DNA from 2 places in the Streptomyces sp. NPDC001980 genome. Region 2 is predicted to be linked to the other one. Evidence: riboswitches for the same ligand, from Rfam matches in the RefSeq annotation. Region 2 holds a riboswitch; the other holds the start of a gene.
What was found. A riboswitch is a leader RNA that binds a small molecule or an ion and turns the genes downstream of it on or off. The one in region 2 is predicted to bind glycine.

Region 1 (7,261 bases), on a different contig from region 2:
CTGAGGGACCGCGGTTTCCGCGACCTGGAGCGCATGACCCTGATGAGCGACGGTGCCACGGTCTACGAGTGCACCTCGCCCGACGAGGTGCACGCCCTGCTCCAGGGCGGTCAGGGCATCTTCGGGATCGCGGTCGGCGTGGTGTGGCGGGACGTGGAGAACGCGCTCTCCCAGCTGCACGGCGAGCGCGTCGACACCGGCGAGACGCTCGTCGGCCACAACCCCGCCGACGAACTGGCCCGGCGGCGCAACCGGGCGGTCTGAAGGCCTCCTGTGATGCCCCGGCGCGGTTTCGTGCCGGGGCATTGTCAGTGCTGTGGTGCAGCATCGGAGATGTGAGAAACGCGCCCACGATCCTGCATCTCGACATGGATGCCTTCTTCGCCTCGGTGGAGCAGGCGTCCAAGCCGAGCCTGCGCGGGAAGGCCGTGGTCGTGGGCGGGCTGGGACCCCGCGGTGTGGTGGCCACCGCGTCGTACGAGGCCCGGGTGTTCGGGGTGCACTCCGCGATGCCGATGGGGCAGGCACGGCGGCTGGCGCCGAACGCCGCGTATCTGGTGCCCCGCTTCGGGCTGTACCGGTCGATCAGCGAGCAGGTGATGGGGCTGCTGCGCGGGCTCTCCCCGCTGGTGGAGCCGCTCAGCCTGGACGAGGCGTTCGTGGATCTGGAGGCCGGTGAGGTGGCCTGGGACGCCGTGTCGGCGCGCCTGGTGGGGGAGAGGCTCCGCGCAGACATACGGGCCGTCACCGGGCTCTCCGGGTCGGTCGGGCTCGCCGCCGCCAAGATGCTCGCGAAGATCGCCTCCGAGCAGGCCAAGCCCGACGGGCTGGTGCTGATCGAGCCGGGTACGGAGCGGGCGATGCTGGGGCCGATGACGGTGCGGACCCTGCCGGGGGTGGGGCCGGCCACGGGGGACCATCTGCGGCGGGCCGGGATCACCACGGTCGACGAGATCGCCGAGGCGGGGGAGGACGAGCTGGTACGGCTGCTCGGCAAGGCCCACGGCCACTCGCTGTACGCGATGGCGCTCGCGCACGACGAGCGGCCCGTGGTGGCCGAACGGGAGACGAAGTCGGTGTCGGTCGAGGACACCTACGACGTGGACATCCACGACCGGCTGCGGGTGGGGATGGAGGTGCAGCGGCTGGCCGACCGGTGTGTACGGCGGCTGCGGGGGGCCGGGCTGTCCGGACGGACCATCGTGCTCAAGGTGCGGCGGTACGACTTCTCGACCCTGACCCGGTCGGAGACGCTCAGGGGGCCGACCGACGACCCGGCGGTGGTACGGGAGGCGGCCGCGCGGTTGCTGGACTCGGTGGACACGACCGGGGGCGTGCGGTTGCTGGGGGTGGGGGTGTCGGGGCTGGCCGACTACACGCAGGAGGACCTGTTCGCGCAGGCAGCGGCCGGGGAGGGGGCGGCGGAGTTCGCCGCGGAGGAGGACGTTGCGGAGCCGGCCGCCGAGGAGCAGGTGGTTGCCGAGCGGCGGTGGCCTGCGGGGCATGATGTGCGGCATGCCGAATACGGGCACGGGTGGGTACAGGGGAGTGGGCTGGGGCGGGTGACGGTGCGGTTCGAGACGCCGGGGTCGGTCGAGCCGGGGAGAGTGCGGACGTTTCGGGTCGAGGACCCTGAGCTGGAGCCGGCGGAGCCGCTGCCGTTGGTGCCGGGAGGGCGGGGGGTTCCGGTGGACGGGGTGGGGGCGTGACCGAGGGATGTCGCTTACCGGCGCTGGCAGGGTGCCTCCCCCAGAGGGGGTACCCCCAGCCGAAGGCTGGGGGAGGAACCGCGCGATCAGCCCCCACCGGCCCGCACGCACCGTCGGCCATCAAGCACCCGCGTCCTCCGTTCCCGCCAGCTTGCCGAAGTCGCGGTCCGGGTGGTCGTGGGGCGGGGCGGTCGTGTCCAGGCCGTAGTGGTGGTAGAGCTGGAGTTCCTGTTCCGGGGAGAGGTGGCGGCCCACGCCGAAGTCGGGGGCGTCTTTGATCAGGGCGCGGTCGAAGGGGACCTGCAGGGTGCCCTCGACCAGTTCGCTGGGCTCCAGGGGCACGAAGGCGTCCCGGGAGAACAGGCCGGTGCGTATGGCCGCCCACTCCGGCACGCCCGTCGCGTCGTCGAGGTACACCTCGTCGATCGTGCCGATCTTCGTGCCGTTGCGGTCGAACGCCTTGCGGCCGATCAGGTTGCGCGGATCGATGTCGGTCTGCACGGGCCCTCCACTTGGTCGCAACTCATCCGTAAGCACTACAAAAGAGCACATTGAAGGAGGCGGCCACTCGAAGGCTCCGGTGTTGCCCTCGCTGGTACCCTGGCAACGGCTGCTGACCCCGTGCGGGAGAGTCCTCCGGGCAACCGGAGGCGCCGAAGGAGCAAATCCTCCCCGGAATCTCTCAGGCTCACGTACCGCACGGACGAGGTCACTCTGGAAAGCAGGGCGGACGTCGATGGTGTCCGCTCTCACCGACGGTGAAAGCCGGTGGTCCGCAAGGGCCCACTGGCGAAGCTCTCAGGTTAGATGACAGAGGGGGAGGCCGTCGGGGTACCCGTGCCGGGGTACCCCTCGAAGGTCGCGTCAGACCAGGAGGCCTCCGCAATGACCGCCCAGCGCATCCCGCTCTCCGAGCTTGAGCAGGGTATTCCCTTCGAGCAGCGCCATATCGGCCCCGACCACGAGGCTCGGGCCAAGATGCTCGCCCAGGTCGGGTACGGCTCGCTCGACGAGCTGACCGCCGCCGCCGTGCCGGACGTGATCAAGAACGCCGACCGCCTGGAGCTGCCGGACGCCCGGACCGAGGCCGAGGTACTGGCCGAGCTGCGGTCGCTGGCCGACCGGAACCAGGTGCTCGACTCGATGATCGGCCTGGGGTACTACGGGACCTTCACGCCGCCCGTGATTCTGCGCAACGTGATGGAGAACCCCGCCTGGTACACGGCCTACACGCCGTACCAGCCGGAGATCTCCCAGGGCCGCCTGGAAGCGCTGCTGAACTTCCAGACCGTGGTCGCCGACCTCACCGGGCTGCCCACCTCCGGTGCCTCGCTGCTCGACGAGGGCACGGCCGCCGCGGAGGCCATGGCCCTGTCGTTGCGCATGGGCAAGAACAAGAAGGGCGTCTTCGTCGTCGACGCGGACGCGCTGCCGCAGACCATCGCCGTGATCCAGACCCGGGCCGAGCCCACGGGCGTGGAGGTCGTGGTCGCCGACCTCGCCGACGGCATTCCGGCGGACCTCGCCGGGCGGGAGATCAACGGGGTGCTCGTCCAGTACCCCGGCGCCTCCGGTGCCGTACGCGACATCAAGTCCGTCGTCGAGCAGGCGCACGAAGTCGGCGCGCTCGTCACCGTCGCCGCCGACCTGCTCGCGCTGACCCTGCTGACCTCGCCGGGTGAGCTCGGGGCCGACATCGCCGTCGGCACCACCCAGCGGTTCGGTGTGCCGATGGGCTTCGGCGGGCCGCACGCCGGTTACATGGCGGTCCGTGAGAAGTTCGCGCGCAGCCTGCCCGGGCGGCTCGTGGGCGTCTCCGTGGACGTGGACGGGAACAAGGCGTACCGGCTGGCGCTGCAGACCCGTGAGCAGCACATCCGGCGGGAGAAGGCCACCAGCAACATCTGCACCGCGCAGGTGCTGCTCGCGGTGATGGCCGGCATGTACGCCGTCTACCACGGGCCCGAGGGGCTCAGGGCCATCGCGCGGCGGACGCACCGCTACGCCACGATCCTCGCCGCGGGACTCACGGCCGGCGGTGTCGAGATCGTGCACGGCGCCTACTTCGACACCCTGACCGCGCGCGTGCCCGGCAAGGCCGCCGAGATCGTCGGCGCCGCCCGCCGGGGCGGCGTCAACCTGCGTCTCGTCGACGCCGACCACGTCTCCATGGCCTGCGACGAGACCACCACCCGCGCCCAGCTGAGCGCCGTCTGGACGGCCTTCGGCGTCGAGGGCGACGTCGAGGCGCTGGACGCCGCCGCCGAGGACACGCTGCCCGAGGCGCTGCTGCGCGCCGACGGCTACCTGACCCACCCCGTCTTCCGGCAGCACCGCTCCGAGACCGCGATGCTCCGCTACCTGCGCAGGCTCGCCGACCGGGACTACGCGCTGGACCGCGGGATGATCCCGCTGGGCTCCTGCACCATGAAGCTCAACGCGACCACCGAGATGGAACCGGTCACCTGGCCCGAGTTCGGCCAGCTGCACCCGTTCGCGCCCGCCGAGCAGGCGCAGGGCTACCTGACCCTCATCCGGGAGCTGGAGGAGCGGCTCGCTGAGGTCACCGGGTACGACAAGGTGTCGCTGCAGCCCAACGCCGGATCGCAGGGCGAACTCGCCGGGCTGCTCGCCGTGCGCGCGTACCACCGCGCCAACGGCGACGCGCAGCGGACCGTGTGCCTGATTCCGTCGTCCGCCCACGGGACCAATGCCGCCAGCGCCGTGATGGCGGGTATGAAGGTCGTCGTCGTGAAGACCGCCGAGGACGGCGAGATCGACGTCCCGGACCTGCGGGCGAAGATCGAGCAGCACCGCGACGAGCTCGCCGTGCTGATGATCACCTACCCGTCCACGCACGGGGTGTTCGAGGAGCACGTCGCCGACATCTGCGCGCAGGTGCACGAGGCCGGCGGCCAGGTGTACGTCGACGGGGCCAACCTCAACGCCCTGGTCGGGGTCGCCAAGCCGGGGCACTTCGGCGGCGACGTCTCCCACCTCAACCTGCACAAGACCTTCTGCATCCCGCACGGCGGCGGCGGTCCCGGTGTCGGTCCCGTGGCGGTGCGCGCGCACCTCGCGCCGTACCTGCCGAACCACCCGCTGCAGCCGGCCGCCGGGCCGGAGACGGGCGTCGGGCCGATCTCGGCCGCGCCGTGGGGCTCGGCGGGGATCCTGCCGATCTCGTGGGCGTACGTCCGGCTCATGGGCGGCGAGGGGCTGAAGCGGGCCACGCAGGTGGCCGTGCTCAGCGCCAACTACGTCGCCAAGCGGCTGGAGCCGCACTTCCCCGTGCTCTACACCGGGCCCGGCGGGCTGGTCGCGCACGAGTGCATCATCGACCTGCGGCCGCTGACCAAGGCGACCGGAGTGAGCGTCGACGACGTCGCCAAGCGGCTCATCGACTACGGCTTCCACGCGCCGACGATGTCCTTCCCGGTGGCCGGCACGCTGATGATCGAGCCGACCGAGTCCGAGGACCTCGGCGAGCTGGACCGGTTCTGCGAGGCGATGATCGCCATCCGGGCGGAGATCGACAAGGTCGGGGCGGGGGAGTGGCCCGCCGACGACAACCCGCTGCGCGGTGCCCCGCACACCGCCGGTGCGCTGGGCGGCGAGTGGAAGCACGCGTACGGCCGGGAGGAGGCCGTCTTCCCCGCCGGGGTGTCCGCCGCCGACAAGTACTGGCCGCCGGTGCGCCGGATCGACCAGGCCTTCGGTGACCGGAACCTGGTGTGCTCCTGCCCGCCGCTGGACGCGTACGAGGACTGACGCGAAGGGTTTGACGGAGGCCCCGCTTCGGCGGGGCCTCTCGTCTTGTACCGGGTACGCGGTTTTATGCCGGGTACGCGTGTGTCTGGGTCGCCTTCACCGTTGCCCAGACCGTGGCGCCCGGGTGCAGGTCCAGTTCCGCGGCTGCGACTGTGGTCAGGTCTGCGGCGAGGGCGAGTTCCCCGGTCAGGTCGGCGCGGATCTGGTCGCCGTGGGTCTCCAGGCCGGCGACCTCGCAGCGCCAGAGGTTGCGGGCGCTGGCGCCGGTGGGACGGTCCCGGAAGAGGGTGACGGCGCTCGGCGGGAACGCGACGAAGACGTCACCGGCGAGGACTTCGGTGGTGGTGATGGTGGTGGTGTTCGAGGGGTCCGTGTCCAGTTCGACCGTGTGGCCCGCGGCCCGGCCCCGGTAGAGGTTGAGGCCGACCAGGTGGGCGATGTAGTCGGTGCGCGGGTGGCGGGCGATGTCGGAGGGCGTGCCCTCCTGGACGACCCGGCCGTGTTCGATGACGATCAGGCGGTCGGCCAGCACCATGGCGTCCAGCGGGTCGTGCGTGACCAGGACCGCGACCGCCTCGAACTCGGCCAGGTGACGGCGGAGTTGGGAACGCACGTCCAGACGGGTGCGCGCGTCGAGGGCGGCGAGGGGTTCGTCCAGGAGCAGCAGGCGGGGGCGGGTGGCCAGGGCGCGGGCCAGCGCGACGCGCTGGGCCTGGCCGCCGGAGAGACGGCGGGGTTTGACGCCGGCGTGTTCGGCGAGGCCCATGCGGTCCAGCCAGGCGGCCGCCTGGGCGCGCGCCTCGGCCTTCGTCGCGCCGTGGCAGCGGGGGCCGAAGGCGACGTTGTCGAGGGCCGTGAGGTGGGGGAAGAGGAGGTAGTCCTGGAAGACGACGCCCACCGGGCGGGATTCGGGGGGCGTGCGGTCCACCTCCGTGCCGTCCAGGTGGAGATGGCCGGCGGTGAGGGGGGTGAGGCCGGCCAGGGCGCGGAGGGCGGTGGTCTTGCCCGCGCCGTTGGGACCCAGGAGGGCGACGACCTCGCCGGGGGCGGCGGTGAGGGTGATGTCCAGGTGGAAGGTGGGGCGGGTGACGACGAGGTGGGCGTGGAGGCCGTGCGTCGCCGGGTGCGGGTGGGGGGGTGGTACCCGGCCTTCGGCCGGCTTTGGGTTCCCACCCGCACCACCTGTGCGGGTATCGGTGTCGGGCGCGGGTGGCCCCTGCGGGGGCTGAGCGCCATCGGCGGCTGCGGGTGGTCGGTGGGGATGCTGGGTGCCGTCGGCGGCTGAGGGGCGCCCGTCGGGATGCTGTGTGCCGTCGGCGGACGCGGACGGTCCGTGGGGAGGCTGCGTGCCGTCCGCCGGTGCGGGATGTGAGTTGGTCATCGGGGCGTCGTCCACCGGGTCGTTCTCATGATGCCGTCATCCAACGATCCCGCAACGCCGCCAGCACCGCGATCGACACCGTCAGCAGCACCAGGCTGAGCGCGATCGCCGCGTCGGGGTCGTTCTGCAGGGCGAGGTAGACGGCGAGCGGCATGGTCTGGGTGCGGCCGGGGAAGTTGCCGGCGAACGTGATCGTCGCTCCGAACTCGCCGAGCGCCCGGGCCCAGGCCAGGACCGAGCCGGCCGCGATGCCGGGGGCGATGAGCGGGAGCGTGACCCGGCGGAACGCCGTGAAGCGGGAGGCGCCCAGGGTGGTGGCCGCCTCCTCGTAGCGGGGGTCGGCGGCGCGCAGCGTGCCCTCGACGCTGATCACCAGGAAGGGCATGGCCACGAAGGACTC
Region 2 (7,261 bases):
TCGCGCTCCCTGAGGGCGAGGGTCTGGCCGCGCACGATCCGGCCCAGGTAGGGCCAGTTGAAGAAGCCGATGACGAAGATGAGCACGCTGAGGTGCAGCGGCAGTCCGTTCAGGCCGAACGCGCCGCCCTGCAGGGTGGCGGAGATGGCGATGGCGAACAGCAGGAGGGGGAAGGCCAGGAAGGTGTCCATCAGCCGGCTGATGACCGAGTCGACCCGGCCGCCGTAGTAGCCCGCGACGACGCCCATGATCGCGCCGATCACGTTGGACAGGATCGTCGAGCCGAAGGCGACGACCAGCGACACCCAGGAGCCCTCCAGGACGCGGGTGGCGATGTCACGGCCGAACTTCGGGTCCACACCCAGCGGGTGATCAAGACTCATGCCACCCCAGCCGCCGGTGGGCAGCGAGGTGTTGGCGTCGATCAGCTCCTGGTGGAAGGCGTTGGGGTCGAGACCGAACAGGGCCTGGATGGGGCGGGCGAGGATCGCGACGAGAATCAGCAGAACGACAACGATGCCGCCGGCCACGGCGACCCTGTCCTTCTTGAACCGGGTCCAGGCGATCTGCCCGAGGGAACGACCCTCGATCTGCCCCTTACCGGCACCCTCCAGCACAGCCTCCGGCTGCGCCTCGGATGACGCCCCGGTGGTCTCGATCGGTGCGGTCACGGTGAGCGACCCCTCTCGCCGGCGGTGACCGGCCTACGCCAGCCGCGGATTGCGGCTTTGTCGACTTGCTCGATCATGAGGTTTAAACAGACCTCACGTCTGACTGGCGAGTCTTCAGCGTCGTCGCGATCACCCGCCAGATCTGGCGAAGAAAGTATGCGCAACCGTGATGCAGTCCGAGGGATTCCGTTATCCGAACAGTGGGTAACGCCCCTCGGACGCCGGTCAGTTGGGACAGAACGCCGAATCCGGCCGGAACGGAACGTTCCACCGCTATCTACGCGCGGAGAAATGTGTTCGTTACGTAAATCTTGTGAACCCGCCCGACCGACCCGAGCGGAGAGCGTCCCGTCGCGTCAGTAACCGCCCTGGGCCGGCGGATACCCGTACCCCGTCGCCGGTGCGGGCGGCAGCGCCCCGTGGGCCTCGCGGTCGTAGAACGGCCGTGCCGTCGCCCGCATCCACATCACGACCGGGTCGTACTCGTCGGTCATCGCGACCGTCGACACCGGCAGCCCGTCCGGCACCGCCCCGATCGACTGCTGCATCATCCCTCGCACCGAGTCCACGGTCGGCGGCGAGGTGTCGTACACGTCCAGACCGATCGCGAGATACGGCGCCCCGAGGGCCGGCTGCACCCAGGCGCGGCGCAGCGAGCGGACCGCGGGGGTGCGGTGGGCGTTCTGCGCGAGCAGCGCGTAGAACTGCGGAACCTCGATCGCCGGTTCGGTGAGCCGCAGCGGGCCGGCCGGCTGGCGGTCCAGGCCGGTGGCGATGCGGCGCAGGTCCAGCCAGGGAATGCCGACACCGCCGCCCGGGGCGTGCGGGTTGAGCCAGAGGCCGAAGTGGTCGGGGTAGAGCGTGCGGGCCACGTCGATGCCGTCGACCACCTCGTACGAGCGGTTCCAGCCGCTCGCGGAGAGTTCCTGGGCCGAGGTCACGCAGGGGGCGTAGCCGTGGCCGTCGACCTCCATGTTCCCGTACTGGGCGTCGGGGGAGCCGGCCTGGCCGTGCCAGAGCAGCATCCAGATCTGGCCGGAGGAGGGCGTGGCGAGGGCGCGGAGGAGTGCCTCGTAGGCGTCGTAGCGCCCGGGGGTTACCTGGCGCAGCATGTGCTCGACCTGTCCGGTCGCCGCGGTGCCGCTGGCGCTCACGTGTTACCGCCCCTTCATCTGGTGCCCCGCGTTCGGAGACAGCTTATGCGCCCAGGGGGCGGGGGCCGATTGCCCGTGCGCGGGTGCGGGATCGTGGTGTTACTTCGCGCAGGTCTCCGCGCCCCTGGGTTGGCTGCCCCGAGGGCGTTTCTAGTGGCCGTACTGATAGAAGGGGCGCACGTTCTCGCGCATCCAGTGCGCCACCGGGTCGTCCGCCACGTCCAGCAGGACCAGGTTCACCGGCCACCGCACCGGGACCCGGCCCAGCGCCTTGCCCAGGGCCTCCAGGGGCAGGGCGCGCATGTCGCCCTCCCACTGGGAGAGTTCGACGCCCACGAACATCACCGGGTCCGCCGTCTCGATCGCGGCGAGGCAACGGCGGGCCGTGGCGACCACGCCGATCGCCGCGAACTCCGCCGACGCCGCGGTCAGGAAGTCCATCGGGTCGTCCTGCCAGTCCGGTTCGAAGAGGCGGACCCGGCCGCCGGAGGCGGGGCCGTCCAGTTCGGTGCGGCCGGTCCGGCAGAGCTGGGCGACCGCCTCCGGCGGCAGCGGGACACCGACCACTCCGCCGGGGTTCACGGCGATGCCGACCTGCGGGGGCAGGCCGCGGGCGAACTCGACCGCCGGGGCGATCGTGTACGACAGGTGGGAGCCGGCCACCAGGCGGAACTGCTCCTCGGAGCTGAAGACCGGCACGTACACCCGGCCCTCGATCTGTGTGGTGGGCAGGTCCAGCGGGCCGCTGTGCGGGCCGCCGCCCTCCGGCAGCGGGATCCACAGGAAACTCCGGCCCAGTACCTCGATGAGCCGGCCCGCCGCCGCGGGCACGCCGAGGGAGGCCGACAGGACCTCCTCCAGTTCGTTGCCGGGCCACCCGCCGTGCGGGTGGGGGTGCGCCTGTGCCGGGAAGTCCGCGGGAATGTCCGCCGGGAAGTCCATCTGCCTACCGCCTGCTGGAAACCGCTGCTGAGGCTGGAAAGGCTAGCGGGTGACGCCGACAAAGCCACCCCACCAGCCGATTCGGGCCGCGAAAGCGATCTCGGCGAAGGCGATCTCAGCCCGCGAAGGCGATCCGGCGCAGGACGTCCGCCGCGTCCCGGTCGAGGAGGACCGCCGAGCCGATGCCCTCGGGCAGTTTCCCCTTCTCCGCCGCACGCAGCAGCCGGCCGGCCGCCCGGCGGTGGCGCAGGAAGGCGTACCGGGAGACGCCCCGGCCGCGCTCGCGCTGGCCGTCCAGTGCCGTGCCCGGCGTGACGTCGAGGAGCAGCAGGTGCAGGGTGCCGCCGCGGCGGCGGGCCTCCCGGGCCAGCCAGTCCCGCACCCAGGCCTGGGTCCCGCAGTCGTGCACGGCCACGCCCTCGCCGGTGCGAAGGGCCCGGCGCAGCCCGGCGTAGTGGGCGAGGCGGACCAGCGGGCGGTAGACGGCGTACGGCAGGAGACGGGCCAGGCGGGCGTCCCAGCGGTCGCGGGTGTCCTGGGAGTCGATGCGGATGCCCTGGACGGTGCGGTGCATCAGGGTGGACTTGCCGCTGCCGGGCAGCCCGGTGACCACGACCAGGTCCCGGGGGCCGAAGAGCAGGCCGTGCGGGCTGTGCCCGGCGCGGTCGCGCAGGTCGCGGACGACCGGTGCGGGGCCGTCGCCGCACCGCTCGCGGGCCGGGGCCGTCGACTGCTGGGGCAGGGCGAGGCCCGTCGTCGTCGCGTATGCCGTGGTCCTTGTCACCGTGATCGTCCTCCCTGGGGATTCAGGAAAGGTTCTCCCCACTTAACGTAAAGAGAAGGTAATGCACGGTGTCTCGCGGTTCCGTTCGCGTCCTGCCACAGGCCCGTCACAGAACGGAGGGGCACGTCCGGCCTGCCACGGCCCCGGGCGGCGTGCAATGATGTCCGCGCCAACTGCATACCGGCCGCTTGAATCCGCGCGGGAGAGTCCCCAGCCGTCTTCGCTGGGGCGCCGAAGGAGCAAGTCCCTCCCTTGAATCTCTCAGGCCCCCGTTACCGCGCGGGCGAGGCACATCTGAAAAGCGGGCCGCTGTGTCAGTGGCTCCACCCAAGGTGCAAGCCGTGATCACGTTCGTGGTCAGGGCGAACCTCTCAGGTTCCGATGACAGATGGGGAGGACAGCCCTCGCCTGTCATGCCCTTGGGACCTTCGGGAGACGACCGACCGATGAGCAGTACCGATTCCGCCGCACCCCGCCGTACCGCGCTCGATGCCCTGCACCGCTCGCTCGGCGCGACCATGACCGACTTCGCCGGCTGGGACATGCCCCTGCGCTACGGCTCCGAGCGCGACGAGCACGTCGCGGTACGGAGCAGGGCCGGGCTCTTCGACCTCTCCCACATGGGCGAGATCACCGTGACCGGCCCCCGGGCCGCCGCCCTGCTGAACCACGCCCTGGTCGGCAACATCGCCTCCGTCGGCGTGGGCCGGGCCCGCTACACCATGATCTGCCGCGCCGACGGCGGCATCCTGGACGACCTGATCGTCTACCGGCTGGCCGAGACCGAGTACCTGGTCGTCGCCAACGCCTCGAACGCCCAGGTCGTCCTCGACGCGCTCGTGGACCGCTCCGCCGGGTTCGACGCCGAGGTGCGCGACGACCGGGACGCGTACGCGCTGATCGCCGTCCAGGGCCCGGAGTCCCCGGGCATCCTCGCCTCCCTCACGGACGCCGACCTGGACGGGCTGAAGTACTACGCCGGGCTGCCCGGCACCGTCGCCGGCGTCCCGGCGCTGATCGCGCGCACCGGCTACACCGGCGAGGACGGCTTCGAGCTGTTCGTGAAGCCGGAGCACGCGGTGGAGCTGTGGCAGGCGCTGACCAAGGCGGGTTCCGCGGTGGGCCTGGTGCCGTGCGGGCTGTCCTGCCGGGACACGCTGCGGCTGGAGGCGGGCATGCCGCTGTACGGCCATGAGCTCACCACCTCGCTCACCCCCTTCGACGCCGGGCTCGGCCGGGTGGTGAAGTTCGAGAAGGAGGGCGACTTCGTGGGACGCGCGGCGCTCGCCGAGGCCGCCGCCCGTGCGGAGCAGAACCCGCCGCGCGTGCTCGTCGGCCTGGTCGCCGAGGGCCGCCGGGTGCCCCGCGCCGGATACCCGGTGGTCGCCGGCGGCGAGGTGATCGGCGAGGTCACCTCGGGCGCCCCCTCCCCGACCCTGGGCAGGCCGATCGCCATGGCGTACGTCGACGCGGCGCACTCGGCGCCGGGCACGGCGGGCGTCGGCGTGGACATCCGGGGCAGTCACGAGCCGTACGAGGTCGTGCCGCTGCCGTTCTACAAGCGCCAGAAGTGATCGCCGCTACCGGCGTCGGCAGCAGCCACCGGGCGTGACCTGGCGCACATCGCCGCTGGTCACGCACGTTCCCAGCAGTTCCTCATTCACCAGCACTCCCCCGCGTACAGGAGAATTCAGGCCATGAGCAACCCCCAGCAGCTGCGGTACAGCAAGGAGCACGAGTGGCTGACGGCCGCCGAGGACGGCGTGGCGACGGTCGGCATCACGGAGCACGCGGCCAACGCGCTCGGTGACGTCGTCTTCGTCCAGCTCCCGGCGGTCGGCGACACGGTGACCGCGGGCGAGTCCTGCGGTGAGCTGGAGTCGACCAAGTCGGTGTCCGACCTGTACGCGCCGGTCACCGGTGAGATCACCGCGGTCAACGAGGACGTCGTCGACGACCCGTCCCTGGTGAACTCGGCCCCCTTCGAGGGCGGCTGGCTGTTCAAGGTGCGGGTCACGGACGAGCCCGACGACCTGCTCGCCGCCGACGAGTACACCGCCTTCACCGCCGGCTGAGAGCCGCCGCAGACCCCGGCCTAGGAGTCGTAGAAACAGATGTCCGTTCTGAACACGCCCCTGCACGAGCTCGACCCCGAGGTAGCCGCCGCGGTCGACGCCGAGCTGGCGCGCCAGCAGTCCACCCTGGAGATGATCGCCTCGGAGAACTTCGCTCCGCTCGCGGTCATGGAGGCGCAGGGCTCGGTCCTCACCAACAAGTACGCCGAGGGCTACCCGGGCCGCCGCTACTACGGCGGCTGCGAGCACGTCGACGTCACCGAGCAGATCGCCATCGACCGGGTGAAGGAGCTGTTCGGCGCCGAGTACGCCAACGTGCAGCCGCACTCCGGTGCCTCCGCCAACCAGGCGGCCCTGTTCGCGCTGGCCCAGCCCGGCGACACCATCCTGGGCCTGGACCTCGCCCACGGCGGCCACCTGACCCACGGCATGCGCCTGAACTTCTCCGGCAAGCAGTTCAACGTGGTCGCGTACCACGTCGACGACGCCGGTCTCGTCGACATGGCCGAGGTGGAGCGGCTCGCCAAGGAGCACCGGCCGAAGGTGATCATCGCGGGCTGGTCGGCGTACCCGCGGCAGCTGGACTTCGCGGAGTTCCGCCGGATCGCCGACGAGGTCGAGGCGTACCTGTGGGTCGACATGGCGCACTTCGCCGGCCTGGTCGCGGCGGGGCTGCACCCGAACCCGGTCCCCTACGCGGACGTGGTCACCTCCACCACCCACAAGACGCTCGGCGGCCCGCGCGGCGGGATCATCCTGGCCCGCCAGGCCTTCGCGAAGAAGCTGAACTCGTCCGTCTTCCCGGGCTTCCAGGGCGGTCCCCTGGAGCACGTGATCGCGGCGAAGGCGGTCTCCTTCAAGGTCGCGGCGAGCGAGGACTTCAAGGAGCGCCAGCGTCGTACCGTGGAGGGTGCGCGCATCCTGGCGGAGCGGCTCACCGCCGCCGACGCCCGCGAGGCCGGCGTGAACGTCCTGTCCGGTGGTACGGACGTCCACCTGATCCTCGTGGACCTGCGCGAGTCCGAGCTGGACGGGCAGCAGGCCGAGGACCGTCTCCACGAGGTCGGCATCACGGTCAACCGCAACGCCGTCCCGAACGACCCGAGGCCGCCGATGGTCACCTCGGGTCTGCGGATCGGCACCCCGGCGCTGGCCACCCGCGGCTTCACGGCCGAGGACTTCGCCGAGGTCGCGGACGTGATCGCCGAGACGCTGAAGCCGTCCTACGACGCGGCGGCCCTCAAGGCCCGGGTCGAGGCACTGACGGCGAAGCACCCGCTTTACCCCGGTCTGAACAAGTAGTTCCCTGGTGGGGGCACCCGAAGGCGTGTGCCCCCACCCTCTTTGGAGGAGTTCCCGTGGCCATCTCGGTCTTCGACCTGTTCTCGATCGGCATCGGCCCGTCGAGCTCCCACACCGTCGGGCCGATGCGCGCGGCCCGCATGTTCGCCCGCCGCCTGCACAACGAGGACCTGCTGCCCTCCGTCGCCGCCGTACGCGCCGAGCTGTACGGCTCCCTCGGCGCGACCGGCCACGGCCACGGCACCCCGAAGGCGGTGCTGCTCGGTCTGGAGGGCGCCTCGCCGCGCACGGTGGACGTGGAGACGGCCGACGACCGGATCGAGGCGATCAAGG

Region 1: another riboswitch for glycine. It lies ahead of gcvP (aminomethyl-transferring glycine dehydrogenase); the one in region 2 lies ahead of gcvT (glycine cleavage system aminomethyltransferase GcvT).

Annotation. Positions count from the first base shown of each region.
Region 1 covers NZ_JBEOYD010000043.1:66,724-73,984, reverse strand. The annotation lists gene ABT137_RS41840 (MerR family transcriptional regulator) at 1-264, shown strand, start outside; gene ABT137_RS41835 (DNA polymerase IV) at 336-1,709, shown strand; gene ABT137_RS41830 (PRC-barrel domain-containing protein) at 1,830-2,210, opposite strand; glycine riboswitch at 2,324-2,417, shown strand; gene gcvP (aminomethyl-transferring glycine dehydrogenase) at 2,595-5,480, shown strand; gene ABT137_RS41820 (ABC transporter ATP-binding protein) at 5,545-6,861, opposite strand; gene modB (molybdate ABC transporter permease subunit) at 6,887-7,261, opposite strand, start outside.
Region 2 covers NZ_JBEOYD010000007.1:322,791-330,051, forward strand. The annotation lists gene ABT137_RS13970 (ABC transporter permease) at 1-671, opposite strand, end outside; gene ABT137_RS13975 (enhanced serine sensitivity protein SseB C-terminal domain-containing protein) at 1,028-1,825, opposite strand; gene ABT137_RS13980 (enhanced serine sensitivity protein SseB) at 1,976-2,767, opposite strand; gene ABT137_RS13985 (AAA family ATPase) at 2,883-3,557, opposite strand; glycine riboswitch at 3,741-3,839, shown strand; glycine riboswitch at 3,840-3,949, shown strand; gene gcvT (glycine cleavage system aminomethyltransferase GcvT) at 3,998-5,125, shown strand; gene gcvH (glycine cleavage system protein GcvH) at 5,249-5,626, shown strand; gene glyA (serine hydroxymethyltransferase) at 5,666-6,928, shown strand; gene ABT137_RS14005 (L-serine ammonia-lyase) at 6,985-7,261, shown strand, end outside.